DNA from 2 places in the Tissierella sp. MB52-C2 genome. Region 2 is predicted to be linked to the other one. Evidence: a T-box and tRNA genes for the amino acid it is inferred to sense, from the RefSeq annotation. Region 2 holds a T-box; the other holds one or more tRNA genes.

Region 1 (16,458 bases), 1.9 Mb from region 2:
CAAGCCTATAGTTGTAGTAGGAGCCATGAGAAATAGTTCTGAACTTGGATATGATGGTTCTAGCAATCTTTCTGCTGCCCTATGCACCGCTATTTCAAGCCGAGCTAAAAATAAAGGTGTTTTAGTTGTTATGAATAATGAGGTAAATGCTGCTAGTGAAGTAACAAAGACTAATACTTTATCTTTAGATACATTTAAGTCTCCGGAATTTGGACCTTTAGGAATTGTAGATAATGATGAAGTTATATTCTATAGAGATATTATATCTCATCAATTTATTGATACCAATATTATAAAAGAGAAAGTAGGTCTTATTAAGTCTGTACCAGGTATGGAATCTGATATATTAGACTTTTACATAGATAATAAATATAGTGGTTTAGTTATAGAAGCCTTAGGTAGAGGAAACTTACCCCCAGCTATGATTCCTGGTATAAAAAGAGCCATTAGTCAAAACATTCCTGTAGTTCTAGTTTCAAGATGTCCTACAGGTAGAGTTTTTGACTCCTATGGTTACGAAGGTGGTGGAAAACACCTACGTGAATTAGGTGTCATCTTTGGAGGTAATTTACCTGGACAGAAAGTAAGAATTAAGCTTATGTTAGCCCTAGGATTAACTAGCATTATGTCTGAAATCAAAGAAATTATTGAACAAAACTGATTTTTATAATTATCAAGAAAAAGGCCTATGGCCTTTTTCTTATACTTTCATATCTACCCCTAGTTCTATTGACTAAGAAATCTTCAATTTTTACTATACTTTCTTCTAATTCTTTAACTCTATCTTCTAATCTCTCTATAGTATCTTTTAAATCCTCGGAAAAATATTGTTTATCTTTTTTTTTATTGGAACTTCTAATACCTTTTCTAAAGGACCAAATCCGATAAATCTCACTTCAGGATATACACTACCAAAGGAATATTTAAGTATAATATCATCTCTAGGATTTATATTTATATATTTGTATCTAACAAAATCTATTTCCCTAGATTCATTCCACTCATATATACTATCCCAACTTTCCCCTCGATCTTCACTATATCTACTTACTACTTTGTTTAATTCTACCCATGTAATCCAAAGTTTATCTTCATAGAATATAAGATTCGGATAGGAAGGACTTCCTTCATTGGATATATATTCCGATCTATGTTTTATATATTGTCTATGCTCTTTATCATATAGTATTTTATTATATCTTATAACTAAATTCCCATCTATAAATTCACAGTAAGTCAAATGGATGGTATCATTATCTTTTATCATATCTAAGAAAATCTTATCAGTCTCTGTACTCACTATATTAAACTTATCCCCCCATTCTAAGTTTTTAATTCCAAATCTTCTTAAGTTTATTTCCTTATCATTACTATAATATGATATTAAAACATCCTCTTCTATTTTTATTATTCTAATGGGATTTAAAACTTTCTCTCTACTTATTTCATCTACTCCATATGTACTCCACTTAGTACCATCATAATAATGATGATTTATTCTATATTTGTTTTCTTTATCTTGTATTTCAATTACATAAAATATGTGGATTATCTTTCCTTCTACTATAATGTTTAGATCAAATACCTCACTTATTGGTTCAGCAGTAAGTTTTACTTCTTCTTTCTTTTTGTTTTTTAATATATTTAAAATAAGATGTCCTTCTGTATTTTGATATAGGATATAAATATTATTTGATCCATCTATTCCCATGTCATATTCTTCTAATATATCTTTAGCGATAATCTCCCTACTATCAAAGCTTGTTTCGCTTACTACCTCTTCCAATAAAATATTGTTCTTAGATTTTCTAACTAGAATCATATTATTTGAAGCCATTTCTGCAATAGTCCATTTATCAGTAAAAAAAGCCATCAAAACACCACCCTTTTATTTTATATTCTATAATTCTCTATCTACTAATAAATATTATGTCTATATACGTTATATTACAGTTTTTATTTGTAACACAATATTAATAGATAGAATATATTATGATTGAGTAGTAAAATTATATTATTAAAAAGGAGGAAATAGAATGAATCCTAAAATATTACCAGAAGACCTTACCGAAAAAAGTATTAGTGATAGATGCTGTGTTGGAAATACAGGCTGTGAATGGGATGGTACTTTAAGAAGAGTAGTTACTGAACCTATATATGTACAAAAAGTTTATGATGCGACCCTTGTAAATCTACAAGCTTTAACTACTGTTAACAACGTTAGATTTACACCAAATTTACCTGTGGGTTCAAGAATAATAAGAGTTATTGATATTAGATGTAGGAAGTTTTTTAACCCTGGAAACATAAATGATCCTCGTAATTTAGTTGTAGATCCTGAGACAGTCCTTTCAGGTGGGGAATTTGTTAGAGATGAGAAAGGAAACTTTGTAGAGGTAGTAGGTCCAGATGGACTAAGAAGTGAAAAGATAATATTTGCTGATACTACTGAATGTGATGAAAGAGGAAAAGGTACACCAGTATTCGGCACACAAAGAATTTTCCTAAGAGGAAATGTTTTAATTGAAATTGATGTATTGGTTCTAAGTGCTAATGGAAGAAGAAGTACAGTTACGTTAACTGCTAATGTTCCTATTGCTCCAGCTAATGCACCTATAATACTAACCAACTTCTTTGAATTATGTATACCTTCAGTATTTAATTCAGCATTCTTCCCAAGATTTGCTGAGTTCTGTAACGTATCATGTGAAACAAGATTAGCTACAAATAGCATTACTAGAGATATTCATATCTGCCCACAAACTGGTGAAGTAAGAATAGATTTAATCATTGCGATTTGTATAACTTGTGAAAAGAAAATAATAGTTCCTGTTCAATTATGCGTTCTTTCAACAGGATTTGTAGAATTATCACCAGAAACATCACCAATCTGTTCAACATTCCCGACTCTATTCCCTAAACAAATTGATAGCAATAGTATAGGTGATGAGACCGATCCGCCTTGCCCTCCTCATCGCCGCACTAGCTATAAAGATTTAGAGGAAGAAGAATTCTATGATGAAGATATAACAGAATAAAATATAAAGGTGTCAGTACTGACACCTTTATATTTTTATCCTATTTATCATCTAATAAATTATCGATGAAATATAGTATATAATCTACTGTAAAATTAATCTCCTCTTTAGGAACTACACGTATATCTAAAGAATATCTAATATAGTCATTAAATTCTTCAATTCCTGCAAATGGAAGTTCTATAAGAGATAATAACTTTCTCATTCTTATTTTTCTTTCTACGTTTGTCATTTTTCCTAAAGACCTATTCATATATTGAACTAAGGAATCAACTATTTGTTCTAAATAATCCTCTGCTACTATTTCCTCATCTTCTGAAAATAATACTTTATGATCTGTTAGTTTGAAATCATTATAGTAGGTTAATACTTTTTTAGTATATAATAAATCTCTGTTTAGTCCGTCATAATCAAATGATTCTCTGCCTATTGCCTCTGTATTTAAGATATTAAATTCTTCCAAGTCTCCTAGGATTTCCTTTTCTATTTTCTTAATTTCCTTTCCGATACTTTTTTCTACAGTTCCAATATCTTTCTTACTTTCATTTATAATACTTTTCATCCAATCCACATATATATCTTCTATTTCTTTTTCAATTTCCATATTTGTAATTAAATTTATAACTATAATTAGATTACTAATAAGTCCTAATTTCAAAATGAAGTTAAAGATTTTATCAGTTTGCTTATTTAAAGAAACTATTTGTTCCGCGATTTTGTCAATTTCTTCTAAGTCTTTATTAGATAAATCTATATGCCTTAATTTTTGAACTTCCCTAAAGTAATAATCAAATTTAGTACCATAGCCATTTCTTAAAGAGCTATCAAATTGTTTCTTATATTCATTTATTTGATTTTCTGCTTCTATCTTTTTAGATAGTTTGAAGTTTCTCATCATAGTGTTTTGAAGTATATTAAAATACTTATCTTTTGTTAGCCTCATTGGTAAAACTGAAATCACATTGGAAATAATATTAATATATTTAAAGTAATTTTGCTTCTGATTATTTAATAAGTTATTAACTCCATTTATTACTTCTTCTACAGCTACATTTTCATAAGGCATATTTTCATAATCTTTTTTAGTTATAATTTTAGTTCCATAGTAATCCACTAGTTCCCTAACATAAGAGAGTTCTATACTATACCCATCTATGATGGAAGACAACTCATATAATTCCTGTCTAATATTTATAACTTCTTCCAATCTATTTTTTTTCTTTTCTTCATCATTATAATATATGGAATCTTCAACTAAATTTATAAGCCTATTTACATAGCTTTCCAATGAATTTATTTCAATATTAAATTCTAATTCACTTTCATCTAAATCATCTTTTAATATTCTCTTTAGCATTATAATTCCATTAAAAACATTTAAGTAACTAGACCTTTTAATTAAATTTAATTGTTTTGTATTTAAGTATATAATTTTTTCTTTTAGTTCATTATCTTCCATAAGAGATATGCTTTTTTCAAGTTCTGTCATATTACCTTCTCCTTTCAGTCCTTTGCCAATATATATAAATTTTGATTTTATACCTATTAAAATGTATAATAATATTATAACATATCAAGGACTTAGGGTGAATTTTTTATGGAAACTATAACTAATATAATTGATCATACTTTAAATATGGAGAAATACTCTAGAAATCACAAAGTATGTTTTATGGATATTGAAACCACGGGATTAAATAGAAATAATAGTGTTATCTATTTAATTGGTCTTCTATACTTTAATGAAGATATTAAAAGCTGGATGTTAATCCAGTACTTTGCTAACAGCCTAAATAAGGAACTAGATGTTTTAAATAAATTCATAGATGATCTATCTATTTTTGATAAAATAATCACCTTCAATGGTGATTCCTTTGACATCCCTTTTATAGAACATAGGCTAAGAAAATATAATATTAACTATGTATTTGATAAAGAAAAATCCTTTGACCTTTATCAAATCATTAAGAAAAATAGGTATTATTTAAACCTACCTAATCTTAAGCTAAAAACCATTGAACGTAGTCTAGGCTTTATTAGAGAAGATAAATATACTGGTGGAGATTGTATTAAATTCTACTATGATTATATAAAATCGAAAGATGTCTTATTAAAGGAAGATATATTAAAGCATAACTATGATGATCTAGTTCATATGCTAGATATAATTGTCATATTGGATATATTAGATGAAAAGAAGAGTCTGTATATTGATTTAATAGGTAAGAGTACAAAGCTTACAATTGAAAGTATAAACAAATCTGGAGATATTTTAAATATAAGTGGAATCTTAGATACTAAATTAAAAAATAATATAAAATATTATGGAGAAGGTTATAGTATTATAACTGAGGGATTTAATAAGTTTAATCTTTCCATAGAATTTAAGGAAGGATTTATCTCCAAAGAACAAAAATGTATTTATATAGATACTAATTATATATATGATCTGCAAAATCTTAGAGATTTAACAGAGTATAAACTTCCACCTCATATAATTATATTGACAATAGAAAAAGAGTATTGTATTGATAATATAAAAAATCTCATTAAGGAAATATTTAAAAATATATTATAAACACAATAAAAAACAGACCTCATGGTCTGTTTTTTCATGGTGGGCCTTCAGGGACTCGAACCCCGGACCTACCGGTTATGAGCCGGGCGCTCTAACCGACTGAGCTAAAGGCCCATAGTATATAAATTATTATAAACTATGGTGGACCTAGGTGGACTCGAACCACCGACCTCACGCTTATCAGGCGTGCGCTCTAACCACCTGAGCTACAGGTCCAAACACTTCTTAGGTCATAAAAATGGTGGGCACAACAGGGCTCGAACCTGTGACCCCCTGCTTGTAAGGCAGGTGCTCTCCCAACTGAGCTATGCGCCCATATTATTTTAATATAATTTTACTTGATTTTTTTTGGTAATGTGGCAGGGGTGGCAGGATTTGAACCCACGACATTCGGTTTTGGAGACCGACGTTCTGCCACTGAACTACACCCCTAAGTTTTTATAATTCCAATGGTAGATAAATCATTGGTGGGCCTTCAGGGACTCGAACCCCGGACCTACCGGTTATGAGCCGGGCGCTCTAACCGACTGAGCTAAAGGCCCCAAAAACAAACATGGTGCCCGGAGCCGGAATCGAACCAGCGACACGTAGATTTTCAGTCTACTGCTCTACCGACTGAGCTATCCGGGCACGTAATAATTTAGTTTCTAAGAATTTTTATGTAATAAATGGTGGGCCTTCAGGGACTCGAACCCCGGACCTACCGGTTATGAGCCGGGCGCTCTAACCGACTGAGCTAAAGGCCCCTACCATACTTGGCGGAGAAGGAGGGATTTGAACCCTCGCGCCCCGTGAAGGACCTACTCCCTTAGCAGGGGAGCCTCTTCAGCCACTTGAGTACTTCTCCATATTCATTCTTATGGAACATAATTTAATTTGGCGGAGAGGGTGGGATTCGAACCCACGTGGGCTTGCACCCTAACGGTTTTCAAGACCGCCCCGTTATGACCGCTTCGGTACCTCTCCATCTGGTGATCCATCCGCGACTCGAACGCGGGACACCCTGATTAAAAGTCAGGTGCTCTACCGACTGAGCTAATGGATCATGATTATTAATTTTAATGGCTGGGGTGACAGGACTCGAACCTGTGGAATGCTAGAGTCAAAGTCTAGTGCCTTACCGACTTGGCTACACCCCATCATCTGGCGCGCCTAGGAGGATTCGAACCCCCGGCACACGGATTAGAAGTCCGTTGCTCTATCCTACTGAGCTATAGGCGCAAGATTTATTTAGTAAATCATGGAGCGGGTGAAGGGAATCGAACCCTCGCAACCAGCTTGGAAGGCTGGGGCTCTACCACTGAGCTACACCCGCATATTTATTTTTAATCGTAACCTACACTTCCATAGAATTAGGTTATAATGGTGGAGGAGACTGGATTCGAACCAGTGAAAGCTTAGCTAACGGATTTACAGTCCGTCCCCTTTAGCCACTTGGGTACTCCTCCCTAAGTTAATTCATAATGGAGCTGGCGAGAGGAATTGAACCCCCAACCTACTGATTACAAGTCAGTTGCTCTGCCGATTGAGCTACGCCAGCAAACATATCATTTCGCAGTCTCGCAACTCAAATCTATTTACTCGTTACACTCGTATAGATTTGGTGCTCGTTGCGTTTGACCTACATCAATTCGCTACGCTTATTGTGTTAGGTCATAATGGCGACCTGGAAGGGACTCGAACCCTCGACCTCCAGCGTGACAGGCTGGCATTCTAACCAACTGAACTACCAGGCCATTATTTTTCTAAATTAAGTCATTATATGGTGGGCACAACAGGGCTCGAACCTGTGACCCCCTGCTTGTAAGGCAGGTGCTCTCCCAACTGAGCTATGCGCCCATATTATTTTTGACCTAATTAGGTTATAATGGTGACCCCACCGGGATTCGAACCCGGGTTACCGCCGTGAAAGGGCGATGTCTTAACCGCTTGACCATGGGGCCTTATTTAATTTCTTTGGTAGCGGCGAACGGATTTGAACCGCTGACACTGCGGGTATGAACCGCATGCTCTAGCCAACTGAGCTACGCCGCCAAACTATTGATTATCATATGGTTGTACCTTAAGAATTATGGTTGCGGGAGCCGGATTTGAACCGACGACCTCCGGGTTATGAGCCCGACGAGCTGCCAAACTGCTCCATCCCGCGGCATTATTTTATAGTTCTGTTTTTCTCCATACCTATGACTTACCTATAATTTTCTACATTCATTGGATCAAGTCATTATGTAATGGTGCCGGAGACCGGAATCGAACCGGTACGATCGGTGAGGATCGCAGGATTTTAAGTCCTGTGCGTCTGCCTGTTCCGCCACTCCGGCGTTTTATGTTTCTAATGGCTCTTGGGGTGGGACTCGAACCCACAACCTACCGGTTAACAGCCGGTTGCTCCGCCATTGAGCTACCCAAGATCAGCCTGGCAACTTCCTACTCTCCCAGGTCGTTTCCAACCAAGTACCATCGGCGTTAAGATGCTTAACTTCTGTGTTCGGTATGGGTACAGGTGTGTCCATCTTGCTATCGTCACCAGACGAAAACTATCAATTGCAATATTTTAGGTCAAGTCCTCGACTTATTAGTATCTCTTAGCTTAAAGTATTACTACTCTTACACCTGAGACCTATCTACCAAGTGGTCTTCTTGGAGTCTTAACTTTTAAAGTGGGAAATCTTATCTTGAGGGGGGCTTCGTGCTTAGATGCCTTCAGCACTTATCCCTTCCAGACATAGCTACTCAGCCGTGCCATTGGCATGACAACTGATACACCAGCGGTCTGTCCATCCCGGTCCTCTCGTACTAAGGACAGCTCCTCTCAAATTTCCTACGCCCACGACGGATAGGGACCGAACTGTCTCACGACGTTCTGAACCCAGCTCGCGTGCCTCTTTAATGGGCGAACAGCCCAACCCTTGGGACCTACTCCAGCCCCAGGATGAGACGAGCCGACATCGAGGTGCCAAACCTCCCCGTCGATGTGGACTCTTGGGGAGATAAGCCTGTTATCCCCGGGGTAGCTTTTATCCGTTGAGCGATGGCCCTTCCACTCGGAACCACCGGATCACTAAGTCCAACTTTCGTTTCTGCTCCACTTGTTGGTGTCGCAGTTAAGCTCCCTTTTGCCTTTACACTCTTCGCACGATTTCCGACCGTGCTGAGGGAACCTTTGAGCGCCTCCGTTACTCTTTAGGAGGCGACCGCCCCAGTCAAACTGCCCAACTGACAGTGTCCCTATACCAGTTTCATGGTATCAGGTTAGAATTTCAGCATTACAAGAGTGGTATCCCAAGGTTGACTCCACCAAAGCTGGCGCCCTGGCTTCAAAGTCTCCCACCTATCCTGTACATGCAATGCCGAAATCCAATGTCAGCCTGCAGTAAAGCTCCACGGGGTCTTTCCGTCCTGTCGCGGGTAATACGCATCTTCACGTATACTACAATTTCACCGGATCCATTGTTGAGACAGTGCCCAAATCGTTACACCTTTCGTGCGGGTCGGAACTTACCCGACAAGGAATTTCGCTACCTTAGGACCGTTATAGTTACGGCCGCCGTTTACTGGGGCTTAAGTTCTAGCCTTCGCTTACGCTAAGCCTTCCCCTTAACCTTCCAGCACCGGGCAGGTGTCAGCACCTATACTTCGTCTTTCGACTTAGCAGATACTTGTGTTTTTGGTAAACAGTCGCTTGGGCCTATTCACTGCGGCCAGGTTTCCTGGCACCCCTTCTCCCTAAGTTACGGGGCTATTTTGCCGAGTTCCTTAACAATGGTTCTTCCGCTCGTCTTAGGATTCTCTCCTCGCCTACCTGTGTCGGTTTGCGGTACGGGTAGTTACTTGCTCGATAGAAGCTTTTCTTGGCAGTGTGGAGTCAGCTACTTCTCTACTTGTTTTTCGATCCCCATCACATTTCAGAATTATGAGTACGGATTTGCCTATACTCACTTCCTTTATGCTTAGACGTGCTCAACCAACGGCACGCTTAGCCTATCCTCCTGCGTCACTCCATTTCTCAAACGCTTATAACTAGTACAGGAATTTCAACCTGTTGTCCATCGCCTACGCTTTTCAGCCTTGGCTTAGGTCCCGACTTACCCTGAGTGGACGAACCTTCCTCAGGAAACCTTAGGCTTTCGACGGGTGAGATTCTCACTCACCTTTCGCTACTTATGCCAGCATTCTCTCTTGTGTGCAGTCCAGCACTCCTTACGGTATACCTTCTATCCACACACAATGCTCCTCTACCGATTCTTACGAATCCCACAGCTTCGGTACCAGATTTAAGCCCCGGAAATCTTCGGCGCAAGGTCTCTCGACCAGTGAGCTATTACGCACTCTTTAAATGTATGGCTGCTTCTAAGCCAACATCCTGGTTGTCTGTGAAACCTCACATCCTTTACCACTTAATCTGGATTTAGGGACCTTAGCTGGTGATCTGGGCTCTTTCCCTTTCGACTATGAAGCTTATCCCACATAGTCTGACTCCCAAGGTTATGAGTATGGCATTCGGAGTTTGATAGGTTTTGGTAACGCTATGCGCCCCTAGACCATTCAGTGCTCTACCTCCATATCACTTTTCCTTGAGGCTAGCCCTAAAGCTATTTCGAGGAGAACCAGCTATCTCCGAGTTCGATTGGCTTTTCACCCCTATCCACAGGTCATCCCATAGCTTTTAAACGCTAACGGGTTCGAGCCTCCATTGAATTTTACTTCAACTTCACTCTGCCCATGGATAGGTCACCCGGTTTCGGGTCTATGGCAGGGAACTTAGTCGCCCTATTAAGACTTGGTTTCCCTACGGCTCCTGACCTTAAGTCATTAACCTTGCTCACTACCATAACTCGCTGGCCCGTTCTACAAAAAGTACGTGGTTACACGAATAATGTGCTTCCACTGCTTGTAGGCGTAGGGTTTCAGATTCTATTTCACTCCCCTTCCGGGGTTCTTTTCACCTTTCCCTCACGGTACTATTTCTCTATCGGTCACCAAGGAGTATTTAGCCTTGGGAGGTGGTCCTCCCTACTTCCCACAGGATTTCACGTGTCCCGTGGTACTCTGGATACCAGCTGGTAAACTCTTCTTTCATATACCGGACTATCACCGTCTATGGTGGGATTTTCCAATCCTCTTCTATTAGATTCATTATTCCATTATGCTGGTCCTTAACCCCAGATAAATCTGGTTTGGGCTCTTTCCCGTTCGCTCGCCGCTACTTAGGAAATCGATTTTTCTTTCTTCTCCTCAGGGTACTTAGATGTTTCAGTTCCCCTGGTCTTCCTTCATACACCTATGTATTCAGTGTATGATACTTGAGGGTTGCTCAAGTAGGTTTCCCCATTCGGAAATCTCCGGATCACAGTCTATTTGCGACTCCCCGAAGCATATCGGTGCTTATCCCGTCCTTCATCGGCTCTTGGTGCCAAGGCATTCGCCCTACGCCCTTAATAACTTGACCTAAATTACTTATTTATATTGCAATTTGTAGTTTTCAATGTTCAGTGTGAACAATTATACTTGATAATTGTTTGGTGGAGATGAGGAGAGTCGAACTCCTGACCCCCTGCTTGCAAGGCAGGTGCTCTCCCAACTGAGCTACACCCCCACGATAATATATAAACAGAACAGTGTGAGTTCTTTTGAACTCCTTAGAAAGGAGGTGATCCAGCCGCACCTTCCGATACGGCTACCTTGTTACGACTTCACCCTAGTTATTGACCCTACCTTCGACAGCTGCCTCCTTACGGTTAGCTCACTGGCTTCGGGTATTGCCAACTCCCATGGTGTGACGGGCGGTGTGTACAAGACCCGGGAACGCATTCACCGCGACATTCTGATTCACGATTACTAGCAACTCCGACTTCATGCAGGCGAGTTGCAGCCTGCAATCCGAACTGGGATCGGCTTTAAGAGATTTGCATCTTATCGCTAAGTAGCTGCTCGTTGTACCGACCATTGTAGCACGTGTGTAGCCCAGGACATAAAGGGCATGATGATTTGACGTCATCCCCACCTTCCTCCGATTTGTCATCGGCAGTCCCTCTAGAGTGCTCAACTTAATGGTAGCAACTAAAGGCAAGGGTTGCGCTCGTTGCGGGACTTAACCCAACATCTCACGACACGAGCTGACGACAACCATGCACCACCTGTGTCCCCTGTACCCGAAGGTAAAGGTCTATCTCTAGACCGGTCAGGGGCATGTCAAGCCCTGGTAAGGTTCTTCGCGTTGCTTCGAATTAAACCACATGCTCCGCTGCTTGTGCGGGTCCCCGTCAATTCCTTTGAGTTTCATACTTGCGTACGTACTCCCCAGGCGGAGTGCTTAATGCGTTAGCTGCGGCACCGAGGTTTGACCCCCAACACCTAGCACTCATCGTTTACGGCGTGGACTACCAGGGTATCTAATCCTGTTCGCTCCCCACGCTTTCGTGCATCAGCGTCAGTATAAGTCCAGAAAGTCGCCTTCGCCACTGGTATTCCTCCTAATATCTACGCATTTCACCGCTACACTAGGAATTCCACTTTCCTCTCCTTAACTCAAGCCTTCCAGTTTCAAATGCTTACCACGGTTGAGCCGTGATCTTTCACATCTGACTTAAAAGGCCGCCTACGCACCCTTTACGCCCAATAAATCCGGACAACGCTTGCCCCCTACGTATTACCGCGGCTGCTGGCACGTAGTTAGCCGGGGCTTCCTCCTTGGGTACCGTCATTATCGTCCCCAAGGACAGAACTTTACGACCCGAAGGCCTTCATCGTTCACGCGGCGTCGCTGCATCAGAGTTTCCTCCATTGTGCAATATTCCCCACTGCTGCCTCCCGTAGGAGTCTGGACCGTGTCTCAGTTCCAGTGTGGCCGTTCACCCTCTCAGGCCGGCTACCCATCGTAGTCTTGGTGAGCCATTACCTCACCAACTAACTAATGGGACGCGAGACCATCTTTCACCGCTTTACGCTTTGACTATTCCTTCATGTGAAGATTTAGTATCATAAGGTATTAATCCCAGTTTCCCGAGGCTATCCCTTTGTGAAAGGCAGGTTTCTCACGCGTTACTCACCCGTCCGCCGCTAAGATAATCAAAGTTTCATTCCGAAGAAATCAACCTTGAAAACTTCGCTCGACTTGCATGTGTTAGGCACGCCGCCAGCGTTCGTCCTGAGCCAGGATCAAACTCTCATTTAAAAGTTTGATTCAGCTCAATTTGCTGACTGTTGTTTCATGTGTTACTTTTTATAATTCAAAGTTTCTCACACTGTTTAGTTTTCTAGGTTCTTGTCGTCTCGCTTGAGGCGACTTGTTTAGTATAGCAAATTTTTCATTTGCTGTCAACCACTTTTTTTAAAAACTTTTTTCAAATCTTTGCTGATTTGTGAAGTTTTTTTGTTGTAGCTGACTTTTACTATCATACTCTTTTTTCCAAGAGTTGTCAACTGTTTTTTTAACTTTTTTTAAATCTTTTTTAGATTTATTTGAGTTAATGTCGCAGCCGACTTTTATTATAATACACGGTTTCAAATATAAAGTCAACCCTTTTTTATAAAAAAGTTAAAGACTATGTTAAACATAGTCTTTAGCCAATATTTATTGTATTCATTTTCTAAAAAAATATACATATAATTTCAAATTAACTATTCTTTAAAGGCTGCAACTGCACTTCCTAGTGCAATAGAATATAATTTCGCTTCGTGGTCGTCCGCTCTTGATACTAATACTATGGGAGCTTTTGCACCCATTACTATACCTGCTGATTTTCCATCGGCAAAATAAGTAATACTTTTTCCTATACCATTTCCCATTTCAATATTAGGAACTAGAAGTACATCAGCATCTCCTGCCACCGATGATTTGTATCCTTTTATTTCTGCCGATGATTTAGATACTGCTAAGTCTAATGCCATAGGACCATCAACTATAGTCCCCTTTGAAAAATCTCCCTTTATATATTTATTCTTCAGTTCATCTGCATCTACTGTAGCTGTCATTTTAGGGTCTACTTTTTCTTTAGCGGCTAAACAAGCCACTTTAACTTCTTCTTTCCCCAATGATTTTACTACTGTTACTGCATTTTCTATGATTTTTACTTTATCCTCAAGTGATGGCTGTAGGTTCATTCCACCATCTGTTAAATAAATTAACTTTGAGTAGCTTGGAATATCATAAATCATCACATGACTTAAAAGTGAATCAGTTCTTAGTCCCCATTCCTTATTTAAAACCGCCTTTAGTAATATGGATGTATCCACTAATCCTTTCATTATAAAATTAGCTTTTCCTGTGGAAACCATTTTGACTCCTATTTCTGCAGACATGTTCAAGTCTTCTTCATCTATCAGCTCATAGTTACTTATATCAATTCCTTTTTCTTTAGCTATTAAGTCTGTCTTTTTCTTGTCTCCTATTAAAATTGGTTCAGCTATACCTAGTTTTTCTGCTTCTACCACTGCACCTAAAACTTCTTCATCATGGCAAGCTACTACCGCTAATCTCATTTTTTTCTCAGTTTTGATTTTCAGCAATTCTTCTAATTTCTTAATTTCCAATGATATCCCTCCATATTTAATATATTATCTATTTATTAAATCCTCTAATATCTTTTTTTGGCTGTTCATATTTTCATCACTGGGGTTTAATTTAACTGCTTCACTAATATCTCCATAAGCTTCTTCCAATTTTCCTAGCTGTAGATAGGATAATCCTCTATTAAATATTAGCTTATAATCATTTTGTATGTGTTCAATACCTTCTGTAAATACATTTATGGCATTATCAAAATCTCCTATAGTAAATAAGCAAATACCTAATTCATTATAAAGGTCTGAGTCCTCTTTATATAAATCTAATGATTCATAGAAATAATCAATAGCTCTTTCAAAATCTCCTATTCCCTTATGGCAAATTCCTATTAGATACTTAAGCTCCCACCACTTCTCGAATTTAGGTAATAGCTTTAAAAATATATCTAAAGCTTTATCGAAATGCTCTCGAGATAAGTATGATATTCCTGACTCTAAAGCCACATCGTTTTCTATAAATTCTATTTCTCCTCTTATTTCTTGAAGTCTTATCTCATCCCTATCTAATGTTAAATACTTGGTCCATATTAGCTTAGCCTTTAAATACTGCTCATTAAACTTATAATGATAACCAAGTTTATAATATGCTAAAGGATATTTATCATCTATATCCAATATAGATTCTAATTCATAAGTAGATTCATTGAGAAACTTTAGTCCTTCTTCTTCTTGTTCCTTAGAAAAATACTCTTTCGCTATTTCTTCCAACGCAAAAGCATAATTAAAAATCCCGTTCATATTTTCGGAATTTATAAGTTTTAATGCTCTAAAACAAATTGCTCCACCTACATAATCCTTCTTTTCCATTCTTTTAATTCCCTGAAAGAATATATACTCTTCAAATTCTTCATTATAAGCCATAAGAATATTTTTATAATCCTCTATATACTTAAACTCAGGATCTATACCTATTAAGTAAATTATTCCGTTTATTATATATTCAAGCTTTATTTCCTCTTCTAAATTACCTTCTTTAATTTCCCCTAATAATACATCTGTTATTATTGGTAAGGGAATATTTTTATTTACTGGATACCCCTTAATATTAATAGTTGTATCCTCCCTTAGCTCCATAAATGTAACTCTAACTGATTCTTTTTTAAAATATTCATTAATATAGTCCATATTATCACCTTCTATTATTAAAACTTGTTCATAAACATTCTTTTTCTTCTAGTACTTGTACTAAGCAATTTATATAAGTGTCCTCTGTAAATCATTGTAAAGGAAAATATCCCTTGTCCTATTAAATATCTTATAATCTCTGGTATACTTAAACCTAATCCTAAATTTAAATGTGTAGAAAACATAGTTATAATACTTCCTGTGAAGTAATAGATAACTATATAAAATATAGCATTTGGCAATAACCAATTTAGCCAATTTTCCTTCATAAAATCAATTGAATACATAATACTCTCCATAGGATCTAAGACTTTTAAATATAATGTCTCAGGAAGAGGATTTAATAAGATAAATATTGATACAGTCACTATTATATTTAATATATTAGCATTAAACCCTATTATCCCTTGAATAAGATTTAATAAATAGCTGCCTATCCACGCAAAGAAAAATACCGTATATACCTTTCTAGTAAAATACTTAAATCCATCTTTAAAATCTTGAAAGGTTATTTTATTATAATTAATCACATTATACAAAAGATATAAATAATTAGATATTAGACTTGCACTTACTATTGCTATTATAATACCTGCAATAATAGATAGTATTCCGCTAAATAAAGTTACAGCCAACCCAAACATAAGCATATTTATGATTATATAGGCTATTCCAGTAAAAATTATCATCCAGTTATCCTTTAAACTAGATACCGCTTTCTTTAATGTCTGCCCATTAATTATAAAAAAATCTTTTAATATATCCAATCAAATCAACTCCTTTAATATATAAGTTACGTCATAAGTTTTACATCTATTTATGACTCCTTCCTGATAAACAAACAATATATATATTTCATCCTTTTCGTCTATGGAATTATAACCATTTTCCATGATTTTAAAAATATTATTTTTAAATCCTTCTATTGCTACTTCTTTTATTGTTTTTTTAGTTGGTAAATCCTTATATTCTCTTAAGTACTTTTCAATTATTCTTTCATCCTTTAGTATCTCATGCATCTTCCTTTGTTCTATGTTTCTTTCAAATATATCTATACCATGTGGAGTTCGTGACCCTTTATTATTCTCTATAAAATCAAATCTTAACAATTCATTAAAGCTCGAGATATCGGGATAATTTTTTGTTTTATAA
Region 2 (16,458 bases):
TATCAATTTTGTCTCCTGGAACTCCAATTACTCTTTTAATAAACCTATTCCTACGAGGTTCTCCTTGAAACTTCATTTTTATATCTTCTAATGCAGTTATAATTCTATCATTAAAGCCTTCATTTATTTCACCTTGAAGAAATACAACAATATCTCCAAATTGAGGCTCTGAAAAATGATAAGAAATCTTATCTATATATAGCCTTTCTCCTTCAAACAAAGTATTCTCCATAGACCATTGTTTCACTTCAGTTAACGCATATACCTCAGTATTAAGAAATAATACAATCACAAATGATACAGTTAAATATAAACTCCATTCCAATACCTCTCTTATAATGGTCTTTCCATTTATTTTTTTCATAATTATTTCAACTCCTTAAAATGTTATTTAACAACACATGACTTAATTTAAAATAAGATTTGAACTACAATAAATCTAGCAATTCTTTCAATTTAGATATTTCATTATCAGACTTAATGCCAGTATCACTTAAAGTAAGACTCTTATTTAACCATATTCCAGCCAAACCTAATTTTTGTGCTGGCTCAATGTCACTTTGAAGATTATCTCCTAACATTATAGCATATTTTGGATGATTAATTCTTCTTAAAGCCGTGGTCTTTTGCCATACATCAAAGAAATGTTTTTTTCCATCTTCAGACTCAGCTTGTTCGAACTTCTCCCAAAGGAATATCAGCTTGATTATGCTTCACTCTAAGTAAGAAATTATAGTTTTCCCTACCTCTATCACTCCTTCCCTATGAGTACCCTTGCTCAAGCACTTTGTTAGATGATGTTTGACACTTGCCCGACTCTGTATTTATTAACTATTTCTGTTATTACATCCACAATTAATTCTGGTTCATCATTTTGTATATAGTGTCTACTTTTCTTTGCTACAATAATTTTACTATCACTAGATAATTTCTTAAATTCAAATTGAAGCTTTTGCTCTACATCTAGAATTTCTTGGTTAGGCCAATCTTTTTTATAATTATCAGGTAACCCTCGAGTTATTACTGTTAATGGAAATTCAAACACACACTTATGTTTATCTACTTGCTTATAGCTTTCGATTTTATCAATTTTTTCAGAATTAATCATTGGATTACTGTAATATTCTCTGTTTGAAGCTTTTAAGTGATTAGGTAAAACTTTTTCAAAAGCTAATTCTTTATATTCGGGAGCAGCGTCCACTAATATTATCCCCACTATTAAATTTGGATAAATACTTGCAAACAATCTTGACACCATTCCTCCGAAAGAATGCCCGACTAAAATAAAAGGGGGCTTAACTGATACTCTTTGCAAAAGCTCAGACAGATCCTCTATAATATCTAGACATGTACGAGGAATTACTGAAGTATCACTTCTACCTATTCCTGCTCTATCATAAGAAAAAGTTGTAGTAAGTAATGATATCTTATTTTGAATATGGGTCCATACTTCACTGCTATCACCCATTCCAGCCTCAAATAATACTGTTGGCGATCCATTTATATAATACTTACTAAACAGCTCATATTCCTTAATTTTGCTTCGTTCATTTTTATATCTAACTTCTTCTACATTTTTCATTATATCATTCCTTCAATAAATTTATTTCCACAGAAAATGTGATACCCACCATCCTAAAATTACTCCCATCTATACCTTTACGCAAATATATTATTACACTATGGATTTCTTAAATTTGTGAAGTAGTAATTACCATTACCCTTCTTTTTAATCATTTTCCTATTCTAATTTTTCTGCATATATAGTAAATTCTCCTGGTATTTTACTATCATTCCAACTCGGGTGTTCAAAGAATTCTTTCAGTACAAAACCGGCACAAATTACAGCGTTAATTATCTCACTTAACGTATAGTATCTAAGATGACAAGTTGGAAAATCCTTCTGTTCATCTTTATCAAATTGGACTGCATATGCTACTTCACCATCATGGATATCACAGTCAAAATAGTTTCCATCTGTATGTAATGAACTCGCTCCTCCCTGCCCTATTGGGATTATCTTTCTATAGGGATGAAAGTCACTTAATACAAGCTTTGCATTGTTCTTAGATATTTGATACAATATTCTGGCAAATTCATTAATGTCGATAAAGTAATGCAAAATGCCACCTTCTAGATATAAAATATCAAAATAATCTTTATATTTTTGAATATCAATATCATAAATGTCCCCTAGGATATAATCAATTGACGTCTCTGCACTTTCTGCTAATTCGAGAGCATATCTCATATTTTCTTCGGATATGTCAAACACTGTAACCTGTGCACCCATAATTGCTAATGGAACAGCTTTTCGACCATTTGATCCACAGAGATTAGCAATTTTTAAATCTTTGATATTATGAAAATACTTTTGATGTTTTTTTAGGCATCTCAAAGGATCTTTTTTTATCTGAATCGCTTTATCTTTAGGATTCCCATCACGCAGATTCCAGAACTCATAAGCACGATACTCCCATGCAATCTTATTTTTCATAATAACTTATCCCCCTAATATAGATTACTGAATATTTGACTAAAAATAGCGTACAATGTCTTATAAAGTCTCTTGTATTTTCGCCATCCCTTAACTGGACACCAAAAAAGTACCCCTTACCGGAGCTTTATTCCCGATGAAGGGATGTGGTACACATTGCCTAAGATTATGCCCTAGTGCACTCTTGCACAAACATTGTTATAGAATGCCTTAACCTACGAAACCTTATACCTCGCAATATTAACCAAGATGTTTTGTAAACCATTCCGTAGCTAATTTTATTACTATATGAAAATGCTCAAGGAAACTATGATCTGCTCCATCAATAACTTCTAATTTTGAGTCATTTGAAAGCAATGCCATTGCTGCTTTGGATCTTTCGTAGAGTAATTTTTCTTCTTCATCATTATTCCCATGAATTATTAGAACTGGACAATTAACATCCTTTAATAGCTCCCTCTGATCAATCAACTCAAAATCTTTTAGAATTCTTTCATCAATTATAGTCTTTTTTCTTAGTTCTTGTGGCGTATACTGTGTCAAATATCCCTTTTCCTCCAGTTCTTCCATTTGTTCTTTTGTAAAGAATTCATACCAGTTATACTTCATAGAATCAGTTGCAGCACCTGATAAAACCATTGTTATTATCTCAGGAGTATAATTTTTTAAACAAATAAGAGTTCCAAGACTATGACCATAAAGTGCAATTTTTTTATATCCTTTTGACTTTACAAATTGAATTGCAGACTTCAAATCATCTACTTCTTTTTCAACAGTTAAAATATCATCATCACTTTCTCCACATCCACTAAAGTCAAAAAGTAAAGCACTGTAGCCTGATTTGCTAAATGCTGTAGCAAGCCTTTCAAATCGTCCCTTTGAATGCTTGTTCGACATAAATCCATGACACATTATAATTATTGATTCAAAAGTAGATGGGTATAGGTGCCCAACTAAGTTTAAGTTCCTTGAATTCTTAAATATGACTCGTTCCATTATCGTTCCTCCTCAAAAATCAACCTTCTACCTTTAAGTGAATTTAAATAGTCTATCATACTTCATCTAAAAGTCAAACCAATAAACCTTATTTTTTTTCAAGAACTGAAATCCAACTCTTTCAGCTGTTTTCCTTGAAGCTATGTTAGAATCCATACAATCCCATTGTGCCATAACTCCAATATCTACACATTCATTTATGAAGTAACGCGTCAAAGCAAGAGCTAATCCTTTTTTCCTGTGACTATTTTCAGTTTCAATATCAATTGGAATTATATTTTTAAACCTAGCTGTTCCAATAATAACAGAAACTACTCTATTTTGATTTACTGCCACATACCCTATGCTTTTATTTAAGAAATTGTCATAATTACCCCAGGATTCTAATAATCTTTCAACTAAAAAATCCTTATTTTCAAATAGACCACTTTCTAACTTCTTTAAGCATTCATAATCAACTTTAAATATCTCATATCCATCTGGGACCATAATATTTCCATTATATTTATCATTCTTTCGAAATACATATTCATCTTCACTCTGAATATCTCTATTATTAAATATATCTAATATATATGGTTTTGCTTTCTCCGATTCAACGGAAAACTCAAAATAATTAATACCTTTACTCTTTAACTGGTCAAACATACTATCCAAAATAAAATCTTTAAATTTGCTATATATCTGAATATTACTAGGTTCTCCTAATATTGAAAAACTACCTACTGCAAATGAATACACCAATGCAATATTAGGATTATCTAAGTCATCAACCCACATATCACCTTTACATTCTCCAGCAACAATTCCTGAAAAATTTGGACTATCATCATATGTTAAATTATCAATAGCTTCTGAGCTAAGTTTATCTACTTTAAACAACTATATCCACCCCTTAATTATATAAATAATCTCTATTTTTATTTTTTTACTAATATTCAATATCTTATTTTATCAGTAATGAACTCATCGGACTATAACAACCATTCCTATATATCTTAGTGTTTGTAACATTTCCTAATCAAATCTATTTATTAATACTAAGTAAATAAATAGATTTATAAATACTTATCCATTCTTCAGTATTTATACTTATAAAAGGTTTTTTAGGATAATCATATCTAGCTGGTATTTTGGTTACAGTTCCATCTTCAATAGCTGTCATGGTTACTTCACTACCTCCTTTATTATCAGGCCAAGGAATAAGATATTCTTTTTTATATACTTGCATTAGGTGGCTTCTTTCTTCTCCTTCAGTTTCTGTAATTACTATATCAAACATATTGTAATAGTCTATATGATTCTTTATAATATTAACAACTTTGAAAGTATATTCATAGGATTGTTTAAACACATCTAAATCCTTTTCACTTAACTCATGTTTTTTCGTGGAATAATCATCATATTGTTGCTTACCAAACAAATCTCCAATATTATAATAGAAGTAAGAATACTCCCTGTTAAAATCATATTCTTTTTTCACACTAAAAAAATCAAATTCTTTAAATTTCATTGATATTTCATTAATTTCATCTAAACTTTGTAAATATACGTAAAATTGGTGATTTAGATATTCTAAATCATTCTCAAAGATATACTGATTTTCAATAGCATTTTCAATGATTGCATTGGAATTTATTATATAATCACAAACTATATAAAAGTGCTGATTAAGTTTTTCATCGACATACTCTTCATATCTCTTTTGCTTTTGGTTGTATTTGGATAATACTAATGTAATTACTACTATTAGTATTATTACAATTATAGGCATTATTTTACTTCTATTTCTCATAGTATCACACTCCAAAACATCCTAGATAGTCAAAATACTAAGCTACTAACCTCATATACCTATAGTCTCAATCCCTTTTTGTCTTATATACTAATTCTACATAAGTCTCTAGATTCCTTCTTTTCATAATAATATTTTAAACTGCAACTGAAATGTTCCAATAAAAAGGCGGGACTACGTTCTCATAACGTAATTCCGCCTAAAAATTAAATATTTTATTATAGTCGTCGTTTAACTTACTTCCGTATATCCTTGAAGGTTCTTCCATCCATTCTCGTTATCCCTTATTCGCCCCTAATAAACTTTTCTAATTCATCCACTTTATCCCCATCTAGTGAATAAGTTACTCCAAAGACTTCGCCCTCGCCTTCTTTGTTGTATTTGACGTCAATATCGTTTATAATCTGGGTTATTTTCTCATATACTTTTTCCAAGTCGTCGCTAGCCGGTCTCCATTCACTATATAGTTCCGTAGCTTCTATCGCCCCACCATTTGGGTCTAAGTGTGTCGTTCGTGAAAATTGTAAAAGTCCCATGAGAGTAGATAGTGAAAGTATGTTTGAGAAATCTTCTCTAATGGCCGAACCTTGTTCTACCGCCCTCGATGGAAAACTGTCAACTACTATTCCTGCCTTTAAGTATTTCTCAAAAGCTTCGTCGTTGTTCGTTTCTCTTAACTTTGGGTCGTCTAATGGTTCAGATAACATCTTTTTCATTTCCGAAGCCCATTCGCCTATTTTATCCGCGTGAACTTCAACCTGGACTGGGGTTTCTTCTTCCATTGTGGTTACGTCTTCCGCTTCTGCATATTCCTTATTTACTTGTTCAATTACATCATTGTTGATTTCTTTGCTATCATAGGCTGAGATATTCATTCTCTTAAACCCGATTAATGCAAGACTAGCTACAACAATAACAATTAAACCGTACTTAAATTTTGATTTCATTAACTATTCCCCCCTTTCCCCTTCTATAACACTAGCATATCAATAAAACATAATCATGTAAACACTTTATACATTAGAAATCGAACTACCGTCTGTAACTGGGTGGTAGTTTTGTTTTCAATTTCTATTTTTACCTTAATTATAATTACATAGAGATACAACTTATTAAAACATAACCTTTCAGGTAATTATTATATCAATCAGACTTGTAATGTCTTTATATTCTTCGACATGGTTTCTTACTTCTACTAGTGCTACTTCTGATAATAAAATTCTTACAATTATGAATTCTACAGATTTTTTGAAATTCCTTCTTTTTCTATAGGTTACTTGTATTTATAGAAAAAGAAGGTAGATAACTCTCGCTATCTACCTTACTTTTATTTCTATTCTGTCTTTTCTAACCTTATTCCTGTCATTTGTCCATTTAAATCCTGTTTTTCTAAATCTTCTTCTGTCACTTTTTCTATAGATTTAGCTAAAGTTTCAGATTTAATGAACTCTGTATATTCATCTACTGCTGTTTGGATCTCGTCAGATCCATCATAGAATATATTTATATTATCTAGAACTTCATAGCCATTACTCTTTCTCATTTGCTGTATCTTAGATACAAATTCCCTTGCATACCCTTCATTTACTAAATCAGGAGTAAGAGTTGTGTCTAGAATTACAAATAGATTGTTTTCCATAGCCACATCAAAACCTTCTTTAGATGATATAGTAACTAATACATAATCCTTTTCAATTTCTGTATCTTCTCCATCTAAATTTAATACTAGTTTCTCACCTGATTCTAGTTTTTCTACTGTTTCATGGGCATTTAGTTCTCCTAAAGCTTTTCCAAAGGATTTAATTTTCTTTCCAAGTATTGAACCTGCTACCTTAAAATTTGGTTTTAGGGAGTAGTTCATAAATTGAGATAAATCCTTTTCAAATACTACTTCTTTAACATTTAACTCCTCCATGATTAATGGAACTAAGTCTTTGATTTGTTCTTCATATTTTCCATCTATAACTACTTCTTTAAGTGGTTGACGTACTTTTATCTTTACTGATTCACGAGATGCACGGCCAAGCCCTACTAAGTCCCTTACTAAATCCATCTTTTCTTCTACTTCTCTATTTATTAATTCTTCATTTACTTCTGGATAATATGCTAAATGTACTGATTCATCTTCTGTCAAGTTTTGATATATTTCCTCGGAAATAAATGGTACAAATGGAGCTACCATTTTACATAAACCTACAAGTATTTCATAAGTTGTATTATATACAGCTTTTTTATCGTCATCTAATTCAGTTGACCAGAATCTTCTTCTATTTCTTCTGATATACCAATTAGATAGATCCTCTATTATAAATTCTTGAATATCTCTTACTACTTTTGTTAGTTCAAAAATATCCATATTTGCCTTTACTTCTTTTAATAAACTATTATATTTTGAAAGTATCCATCTGTCGATTTCTGGTCTATCTTTGTATTCGATGAAAAATTCTCTTGGATTTATACCATCTGTATTTGCATATAATGAGAAGAAATTATATACATTTCTTATGGATCTAAAGAATTTACTTTCTACTTCTCTAAGTCCATCTTCATCAAATTTCGTTGGTGTCCATGGTGGAGATACATAGATTACATACCATCTTAGAACATCTGCCCCATATCTATCAAATAAATCAAATGGATCTACAGTATTTCCCCTAGATTTAGACATTTTCTTTCCTTCTTTGTCTAATACTAAGTCATTAACCAACACATTTTTATATGGTGATTTTCCTGTTACAAAAGTTGATATGGCAAGTAGTGAATAGAACCATCCTCTAGTTTGATCTATACCTTCACAAATAAAGTCTGCTGGGAATAATGAATCAAAATCATCTTTATGCTCAAATGGATAGTGATGTTGCGCAAATGGCATAGCACCACTGTCAAACCAAACATCTACTACATCTTTTTCCCTAGTCATCTTTCCATTACATTTTTCACATTTTAAATGAATATCATCTACATATGGTCTGTGAAGTTCTATACTTGTATCTATATCTTCAATAGCTTTTTCTACAAGTTCAGCTCTTGAACCTACAGAAGCAGTATGACCACAATCTCCACATCTCCAAATAGGTAGAGGTGTACCCCAATATCTACTTCTTGAAATCGCCCAGTCATTTAAGTTTTCCAACCAGTTTCCAAATCTTTTTTCTCCAACAAAATCTGGATACCAGTTTACACCATTATTATTTTCTATTAATTTATCTTTTAATTTAGTTATTTCTATATACCAAGAAGGTTTTGCATAATATAGAAGTGGAGTCTTACATCTCCAACAATGCGGATAATTATGTGCTACTCTTTCCTTCTTATATAGCTTTCCATTTTCTCTTAACCACCCTATAATATCTGGATCAGCATCCATTACGAATTTGCCTTCCCATGGTGTTTCAGTGAATTTTCCATCTTCAGATACCGGTTGAATAACTGATAATCCATATTTCATTCCAGTATTATAGTCATCTTCACCAAAGGCTGGAGCAGAGTGAACTATTCCTGTTCCGTCTTCAGTCGTTACATAATCAGCACAAGTTACAAAGAATGCTTTTCCATCTACTTTTATAAATGGAATTAATTGCTCATATTCTATTAATTCTAAGTCTTTACCCTTCATTTCTTCTAATACTTCATAGTCCTCACCTAATACCTTATTTGCTAAATCCTTACCTACATAATAAACTTCATCATTTTGTTTTACCTTTAGATAATCTACTTCTGGATTTACTGTTAAAGCAACATTGGAAGGCAACGTCCAAGGTGTTGTTGTCCAAGCTAGGAAGTATTCATCTTTATCCTTTAGCTTAAACTTTGCTATTACAGTTTCTGTCTTGATTTCTTCATAGCCTTGTGCGACCTCATGGGACGCAAGCCCTGTACCACATCTTGAGCAATATGGTAATATTTTATGTCCTTCATATACTAATCCTTCTTTATAGAATTTATCTAATATCCACCATACTGATTCGATATAATTATTGTCTAAAGTTATATAAGGATTATCTAAGTCTATTAGATATGCCATTCTTTCTGTCATATCTCTCCAAAGCTTTTCATACTGGAAAACAGAATCTTTACATTGTTTATTAAATGCTTCTAATCCGTAGGATTCAATATCATGTTTATTCTTTAAGTTTAATTTCTTTTCCACTTCAATCTCTACTGGAAGTCCATGGGTATCCCATCCTGCTTTTCTCTTTACTTGGTATCCTTGCATAGTTTTATATCTACAAGTTAAATCCTTTAAAGTTCTAGACATTACATGGTGTATTCCTGGCTTTCCATTGGCTGTAGGAGGCCCTTCAAAGAATACATATGGCTTATTTTCATCCCTTGTAGTTACAGATCTATGAAGCAAATCTATTTCTTCCCAGTACTTGCTTATATTATGCTCACGTACTTTAACGGGTTCACTTGATAACTCATTAAATCTTTTCACTTTCTTCATCCTTTCTTTATAGAATTGCAGTTTTGCAACTCAAATTCATTTGTTCGCCACGTTTGGTTCTCGTTGCGTTTGACCCACTATCTTATTATTTAAATTGATTTTGAACCTCGGTTGTGTTACGCAGTTTCAAACACCAATCTATTTACTCGCTACGCTCGTATAGATTGGGTTTTCATTGCGTTTGACCTACCATCGATTTGCAAAAAACACAAATCGGGTTAGGTCATAAAAAATCCCTAAGTCTTAGACTTAGGGACGAAATTTCCGTGGTACCACCCAAATTACAAGAAATAATTAGAATATTTCTTGTCACTTAAAAAGTATAACGTCTTCACGTAATACCTTACTCTTTTCAGGTATTATGCTCAAAGGTGATTTTCACAAAATAATTTATAATAATCTCTCACCAAATAATTATCTCTCTTTAATAAATTTATTTTGATACTGTCCTTATCAATGCATATATTTTTACTTGTATAATAATATACTTTATTTGCAATTATTTGTCAAGAAAAAATATGATAAATTTATAAATTAATATATTATATAGAATGGTACAACAAATATAAAATTAAGCATAAACCTAAAGGATTGAGTCCTATTTAATTAGAACTCAATCCTCATTAATAGTCTAGTATAAAATGTCACTTTTGGGGAGGTTAAATCAACCCTAGGATATTTTCGGTTTTTTCATTAATGCCATTTTTACTTTTTCAGGTGTTATAGGTAGATCCCTTACTCTAATTCCAACTGCATTAAATATAGCATCGGCAATGGCAGGGCAAGCTGAATTTGTGACGACTTCTCCAATGGATTTTGCACCAAATGGACCTGTGGACTCATATCCATCTGCAAAATCTACAATTATATTATTAATATCCATTCTACATGGTATCTTATACTGCATCATACTATTTGTTATAAGTTTTCCTGATTTTGTTTCCTTTACTTCTTCAAATAGTGCCATGCCTATTCCTTGTACTATTCCTCCTTCTGCCTGTATTCTAGCAAGTTTGGGATTAATTACAGTTCCACAGTCTATAACTGATACAAAATTTATCAAATTTACTTTTCCAGTTTCAATATCAACCTCTACTTCAGCTAACCCAGATAAGAAAGGAGGTGCCACATCTGTAGTATTGAAGGAACCTGTAGCAGTTAATTGAATATGAGGAGCTTTGTATATCAATCTATTACTTAAGTCACTTAATGTTATTTCCTTACTCCCGTCTTTATTCTTAAAATAAATTCCATTAAATTCAACCTCTGAAGATTCTATTTCCAAAATTCTAGCAGCTTCTTCCTCTATCATAGTTCTCATTTTTAAAGCTGCATTTTTTACTGCATTACCACTAAAATAAGTAGTTCCAGAAGCATATGCACCCACATCAAAAGGAGTAAGCTCAGTATCTGCAGAAAACACTGATATATTATCAACAGATATCCCCAATGCCTCTGCGGCTATTTGTTTTAAAATAGTATCGCTTCCAGTACCTATATCTGATGCACCTGTTAATAAAGTAAATTTTCCTCCATCATCAAGTTTTATAGTAGCAGAAGCAGTATCAATTCCAGGAATTCCAGAACCTTGCATAGAAATAGACATCCCTACTCCTCTTATTATTGTAGGAGAAATTTCCTTCCTAGGAAATTTATTATCCCAATCTATGAGCTCTTTTCCCCTTTTAACACAGTATTCAAGTTCACAGCTATTCATAATAATAGGATCTTCGCCTGCTCCAATAGTGGTTATATTAAATACCTCTGAGGTTTCTCCTTTTTTTATCATATTCTTTTCTCTAAGTTTAGCAGGATCCATATTCAATTTATAAGCCAACTCGTTTACTGCTGATTCCAGTGCAAATGTACCTTGTGTTACACCATAACCTCTAAAGGCACCTCCTGGTGTATGATTGGTATATACTGCCTTTCCAGTGAACCTTGATGCAACTATTTTATTATATAAAGGTAAGGTTTTATATCCTGATGATCCTAGTACAGTACTGGCATGTTCTCCATAGGCTCCAGTGTCTGATAGGACATTCATATCTATGGCTTTAATATTGCCATCTTTATCAGACCCTATAGTAACTCCTATTTTCATTGCATGCCTTGAAGACGTGGATTCAAAAGTTTCTCTTCTATTATAGATTATTTTTGATGGTTTACCTGTTTTATATGTTACCAAAGCAGGATAAAATTCTGTCTGAGTATTTTGCTTTCCCCCAAATCCTCCTCCGATTCTAGGTTTAATAACTCTTACTTTATTTACTGGAATTCCTAAAGACTTAGCAATATGCCTTCTAGCATGGAAGGGAATTTGAGTTGATGATACTACAACAAGAGTTCCATATTGATCCATATATGAATAGGACCTATATGTTTCCATCATAGCATGTGCTGTGGCTTGTGTAGAATATTCTTCACTTACAATCACATCACATTCTTTCAATGTTTCTTCAACATTACCAACTTTAAAATTATATACTGCTGCAATGTTTTTTTCTGGATTAAATCCATTATCTATATTTGAAAAACATCTATCTTTAAAATGTATTTTACTTTTACTCTCTTCTGCCTTGGTCATATCCAAAACTGGTTTGTATACTTCATATTTCACCTTTATTAGCTTCATAGCTTTAATAGCTGTTTCTTCCGTATCAGCAGCAACTATTGCAACTTCATCCCCAATATATCTTACATATTTATCTAAAATATATTTATCATAAGTTGATGGCTCAGGATATGACTGTCCAGCTCTTGTAAACAAATGTTTTGGTACATCTTCATAAGTAAAAATACATTCAACTCCTGGAACTTTCTTTGCATTTTCAATATTTATACTTTCTATTCTAGCAAATGCATAGGGACTCCTAAGTATTTTAATTATAAGACAGTTCTTCTGTGCAAGGTCATCAGTGTATACTGGTTTCCCTGTAACTAGTGCCATTCCGTCTACTTTTGAAATTCCTTTTCCTATGGCATATTCACTCATTCCTTCACCCCCATATACTTCATAATCCCTCTAAGTTGGCCCACATATCCTGTACATCTACATAGATTTCCAGTTAGGTATTGAGATATATCTTTTTTAGTAGGATTTTTAAGCTCTTTTTTCATTGCAATAACAGTCAAAATAAGTCCTGGACTACAATATCCACATTGTTCTGCTCCTTCGGCAACTAAAAATTCTCCAACCTTTTTATCCTCATCAGAGATTCCTTCAATTGTAGTTATATGTTTGTTCTCAGCTCTAGCTGCAAAATATGAACAAGATAAGACTGGTTTTCCGTCTATTAATATACTACATACACCACAAGAACCTGTATCACACGCTTTCTTTACGCTAAGATAGCCATAACGCCTTAATACTTCAGAAAGATACTCATCTGGTTTAACATCTAAAGACTTTTTATGTCCATTTATATATAAATTTACAATCATCTCTGCACCCCCAACAATGCTCTTTTAACAAGTACTTTAGAAATTTCTTTCCTATATTCACCTGTTCCTCTATTATTGGTCCCGAAATGAATTTCCTCCGAAGCTAACTCTCCAGCCTTAGTGGCAGTATCTTCATTAATTTCAACATTGTTTATATACTCCATAGCCTTATATGCTAATGTTGCCACTCTAGGTCGTGCTCCAATTGATATTCTATACTTTTCATTTACTCTGCTAGCACCTACACTTAATATAGCATAATCAACTGCTGAATTTCTTAGGGTCTCAAAAGCAGCTTTTTCCACATTCTTTTTAATAATTATTTTTTCTAAAATATCTTTTCTAGGATTTTCCTCTTTAAGATATTCCTCTAAAGGCATTCTGCCTCCTTTATATAAATAAATATCTGCATCTAATGCCAATAAAGCCGTGATAGGATCTGAAAATCCATATCTTGAATAAACTGTCCCACCTATTGTAGCTATACTTCTAAGCTGAACCCCAATTATATGCTTAACAGAATCCCGAATTATATTCCCAAAATTATCCTTCAATATTTCTGAAGTTTCATAATCCCTTAAGCTAGTCATTCCTCCAATTTCAATTTCTTCCTCCAGATCATTTATATAATTAATCCCAGCTTGTGATAAATCTATTGCCAGACCAATTCTCCTATTTCCCATTCTTAAAAAACATCCTCCACCTATTAATCTAGCAGGCTTCTTAGAAATCAATGTAGAATATGCTTCATCTAGATCCTTAGGCGCCATATAATCTCCAAATGATATCATTTTAATCACCATTCCTCTTGTTAATGCTAGAGCCAAGTTTACTGAGTTTTGCACCATAATTGCTCCTTAGTGCATTAAATCTAATCAATTCGTCTACATAATACTCTGAATTATACATGACCACTTTTCCATCAGTAGCATATTTGATTATATCAGCCCTAAGTAATGGAGAATTTATATCTAAATTCAATATTTCAGATAGTTCCTTAGTAACTAATTCGGGAATTAATTCCATATGGTCATGACTAAATTCAAAATTAGTATTTTCTTCTATAAACTCAAATATTGATTGTCCAAAAAGTTCCTCAGAAAGTTCCATATCCTTCAATATCTTCTTAGGTAATCTATTTATACAGTATACAGCTTGCTTTCCGTCTGCAAAAAATACTTTTTCTACAATAAGTATTTCTTCTCCAGTTTGTACTTTTAAAATCTTTGCAATTTTTTCATCAGCCTTATCCAATCTATGAGAAAGTACATCTACCTCCAAATCATATCCGCAATCTTTTAAAAAGCTTCCTAACTCTCCAGTGTAATCAATGTTTTCAGAGAGTTTCCTTGCAAATGTAGTAATCATGGTATTGCTTCCTTGACTTTTATATATCAATCCCTCATTTTCCAATACCTTTAGGGCTTCTCTAATAGTCAATCTTGAAACACCCATATTCTTTGCTATATCACTTTCAGAAGGCAATTTTTGATTATCTTCATTTTCTATATTCAAAATATATTCCCTAAGATATTCTATTGCCTGTTGAGCCACAGTCTGTTTGTTAATTTTATTCATATCTCCAATACTCATATTTATTCTTCCTTCCATAAATACTCTGAACAATATTATTTTAACATTGGTAACACAATAAATATATTAATATAATTTAATTTTCTTGTTGAACATCGCAATCTAGCTCATCCTTAGGCAATATCAAGTTTAATATTATGGCTGTTAGTGTTGAAATTACAACTGAAGAACTTCCAAATACAGTTCCTACCCATGCTGGAAATCCATCTAAGGCACCGGGAACAGATGTAACACCTACTCCCAAGGCAACTGCCAATCCAACTACAGCTGTATTCCTTGGAGTCAATTCGGAAGAAGATATCATTTTTATTCCAGTCATTGTGATCATTGCGAATACAGATATTGTTGCCCCTCCTATAACTGCTTGAGGTATAGTTGTGAGCAATGATGCGAACTTAGGTATTAACCCTGCTATTAAGAAAACAATTGCTGCAAAAACAAATACCATTTTATTTACAACTCGATTAACAGTTACAATTCCAACGTTTTGACTAAAAGTTGCTGTAGGCAACCCTCCAAAGAATGCACTGATAACACTAGTTATACCATTTGCCTTGATTCCGCCAGATAACTCTTTGTCTGTGGGATCTCTATCTAATCCTCCAATAGTTGTTGACGATAAATCTCCTATTGCTTGGACTGCATTTACTATATATATTATAATCATGGAAATAATGGAACTCACTTCAAATTCAATTCCAAAATGCATAGGAGCAACTATTTTAAACCAACCTGATGCTGAAACCGCATCAAAGGATATCATACCAGTCATGAAGGATATAATATATCCCACTATCATTCCTATTAATATGGCCGCTAATTTCATAAATCCTTTCGTAAAATATGTAAGAAACACAACTACTCCAAATGTAATCATGGAAATCATCCAATTTTCTGGAGAACCAAAATTAGGAGTTCCTGCACCACCGGCCATATATTTAATTGCAACTGGATAAAGTGATAGTCCTATTGTAAATATTACAGTTCCAGTTACTATAGGTGGAAAAAACTTTCTAAGCTGCTTTACATATATTCCCACTATGAATGCTGCTATTCCCCCAGCTATCTGTGCACCAAAAATTGCTGCTATACCAAACTGCCCTCCGATTGCAAGTATAGTAGGTACATAAGCAAAGCTGATACCAATAATTACGGGCAATCCAGAGCCTATTCCTCCAATTGGATATAATTGTATCATAGTTGCAAGAGCTGTTATAATAAGTGAAATTTGAACTAATATTGTCCTATCAGATGAATCTAAACCAGTCACACTTGCTACCAATAATGCTGGAGTAACTACACCCACAATTGCAGCTACAACATGCTGAAACCCTAAAGGTATGACTTCCTTAATCCTTGGCATCCCTTCCATCTCAAAAATTGCACTTGGCATTTCTACTGAATTTTCTTTCATCATAAACACATCCCCATTCCCTTAAATTTTTTATAATACTCTTGTCAACATATAAACCTATCAGATAGGTTTAAAGATAGTTTATTCTATAACAATTTATTTTTGATTATAGAAATTTTACAAATTTTCAGTAATATAGGTGTAAAATAATAATATATCAATCTAAAATTGATAAAATTTATACAAAAAAAATCTTTATTACGTTGATATAATCATATTGTAAATCATTAATATCTCAGTTGTAACATTTATACAAAATGCAATATAAAAAA

The links. A T-box is a leader RNA that pairs with one kind of tRNA and senses whether it is charged. The one in region 2 lies ahead of ileS (isoleucine--tRNA ligase), so its partner is inferred to be a tRNA-Ile.
Region 1: it has a tRNA-Ile gene. The T-box ahead of ileS (isoleucine--tRNA ligase) is inferred to sense a tRNA for this amino acid. The anticodon was not compared.

The regions. Positions count from the first base shown of each region.
Region 1 is NZ_CP133261.1:2,353,763-2,370,220, forward strand. Features, by position in the region: gene RBU61_RS11760 (asparaginase) at 1-661, shown strand, start outside; gene RBU61_RS11765 (hypothetical protein) at 809-1,873, opposite strand; gene RBU61_RS11770 (hypothetical protein) at 2,037-3,038, shown strand; gene RBU61_RS11775 (hypothetical protein) at 3,079-4,527, opposite strand; gene RBU61_RS11780 (ribonuclease H-like domain-containing protein) at 4,636-5,616, shown strand; tRNA gene RBU61_RS11785 (tRNA-Ile) at 5,654-5,730, opposite strand; tRNA gene RBU61_RS11790 (tRNA-Ile) at 5,756-5,832, opposite strand; tRNA gene RBU61_RS11795 (tRNA-Val) at 5,856-5,931, opposite strand; tRNA gene RBU61_RS11800 (tRNA-Trp) at 5,974-6,048, opposite strand; tRNA gene RBU61_RS11805 (tRNA-Ile) at 6,082-6,158, opposite strand; tRNA gene RBU61_RS11810 (tRNA-Phe) at 6,171-6,246, opposite strand; tRNA gene RBU61_RS11815 (tRNA-Ile) at 6,286-6,362, opposite strand; tRNA gene RBU61_RS11820 (tRNA-Ser) at 6,373-6,463, opposite strand; tRNA gene RBU61_RS11825 (tRNA-Ser) at 6,494-6,582, opposite strand; tRNA gene RBU61_RS11830 (tRNA-Lys) at 6,586-6,661, opposite strand; tRNA gene RBU61_RS11835 (tRNA-Gln) at 6,679-6,755, opposite strand; tRNA gene RBU61_RS11840 (tRNA-Arg) at 6,761-6,837, opposite strand; tRNA gene RBU61_RS11845 (tRNA-Gly) at 6,858-6,931, opposite strand; tRNA gene RBU61_RS11850 (tRNA-Tyr) at 6,980-7,064, opposite strand; tRNA gene RBU61_RS11855 (tRNA-Thr) at 7,081-7,156, opposite strand; tRNA gene RBU61_RS11860 (tRNA-Asp) at 7,276-7,352, opposite strand; tRNA gene RBU61_RS11865 (tRNA-Val) at 7,380-7,455, opposite strand; tRNA gene RBU61_RS11870 (tRNA-Glu) at 7,485-7,559, opposite strand; tRNA gene RBU61_RS11875 (tRNA-Met) at 7,574-7,650, opposite strand; tRNA gene RBU61_RS11880 (tRNA-Met) at 7,689-7,765, opposite strand; tRNA gene RBU61_RS11885 (tRNA-Leu) at 7,849-7,937, opposite strand; tRNA gene RBU61_RS11890 (tRNA-Asn) at 7,953-8,027, opposite strand; rRNA gene rrf (5S ribosomal RNA) at 8,031-8,147, opposite strand; rRNA gene RBU61_RS11900 (23S ribosomal RNA) at 8,172-11,065, opposite strand; tRNA gene RBU61_RS11905 (tRNA-Ala) at 11,137-11,212, opposite strand; rRNA gene RBU61_RS11910 (16S ribosomal RNA) at 11,260-12,790, opposite strand; gene RBU61_RS11915 (bifunctional enoyl-CoA hydratase/phosphate acetyltransferase) at 13,237-14,148, opposite strand; gene RBU61_RS11920 (tetratricopeptide repeat protein) at 14,173-15,306, opposite strand; gene RBU61_RS11925 (hypothetical protein) at 15,324-16,073, opposite strand; gene RBU61_RS11930 (B12-binding domain-containing radical SAM protein) at 16,074-16,458, opposite strand, start outside.
Region 2 is NZ_CP133261.1:407,487-423,944, reverse strand. Features, by position in the region: gene lepB (signal peptidase I) at 1-364, opposite strand, end outside; gene RBU61_RS02010 (HAD family hydrolase) at 429-698, opposite strand; gene RBU61_RS02005 (alpha/beta hydrolase) at 791-1,582, opposite strand; gene RBU61_RS02000 (class I SAM-dependent methyltransferase) at 1,742-2,497, opposite strand; gene RBU61_RS01995 (alpha/beta fold hydrolase) at 2,738-3,493, opposite strand; gene RBU61_RS01990 (GNAT family N-acetyltransferase) at 3,560-4,375, opposite strand; gene RBU61_RS01985 (hypothetical protein) at 4,521-5,288, opposite strand; gene RBU61_RS01980 (hypothetical protein) at 5,573-6,235, opposite strand; gene ileS (isoleucine--tRNA ligase) at 6,622-9,726, opposite strand; T-box leader at 9,984-10,201, opposite strand; gene RBU61_RS01970 (molybdopterin cofactor-binding domain-containing protein) at 10,406-12,730, opposite strand; gene RBU61_RS01965 (2Fe-2S iron-sulfur cluster-binding protein) at 12,727-13,179, opposite strand; gene RBU61_RS01960 (FAD binding domain-containing protein) at 13,176-14,024, opposite strand; gene RBU61_RS01955 (GntR family transcriptional regulator) at 13,972-14,772, opposite strand; gene RBU61_RS01950 (nucleobase:cation symporter-2 family protein) at 14,849-16,189, opposite strand.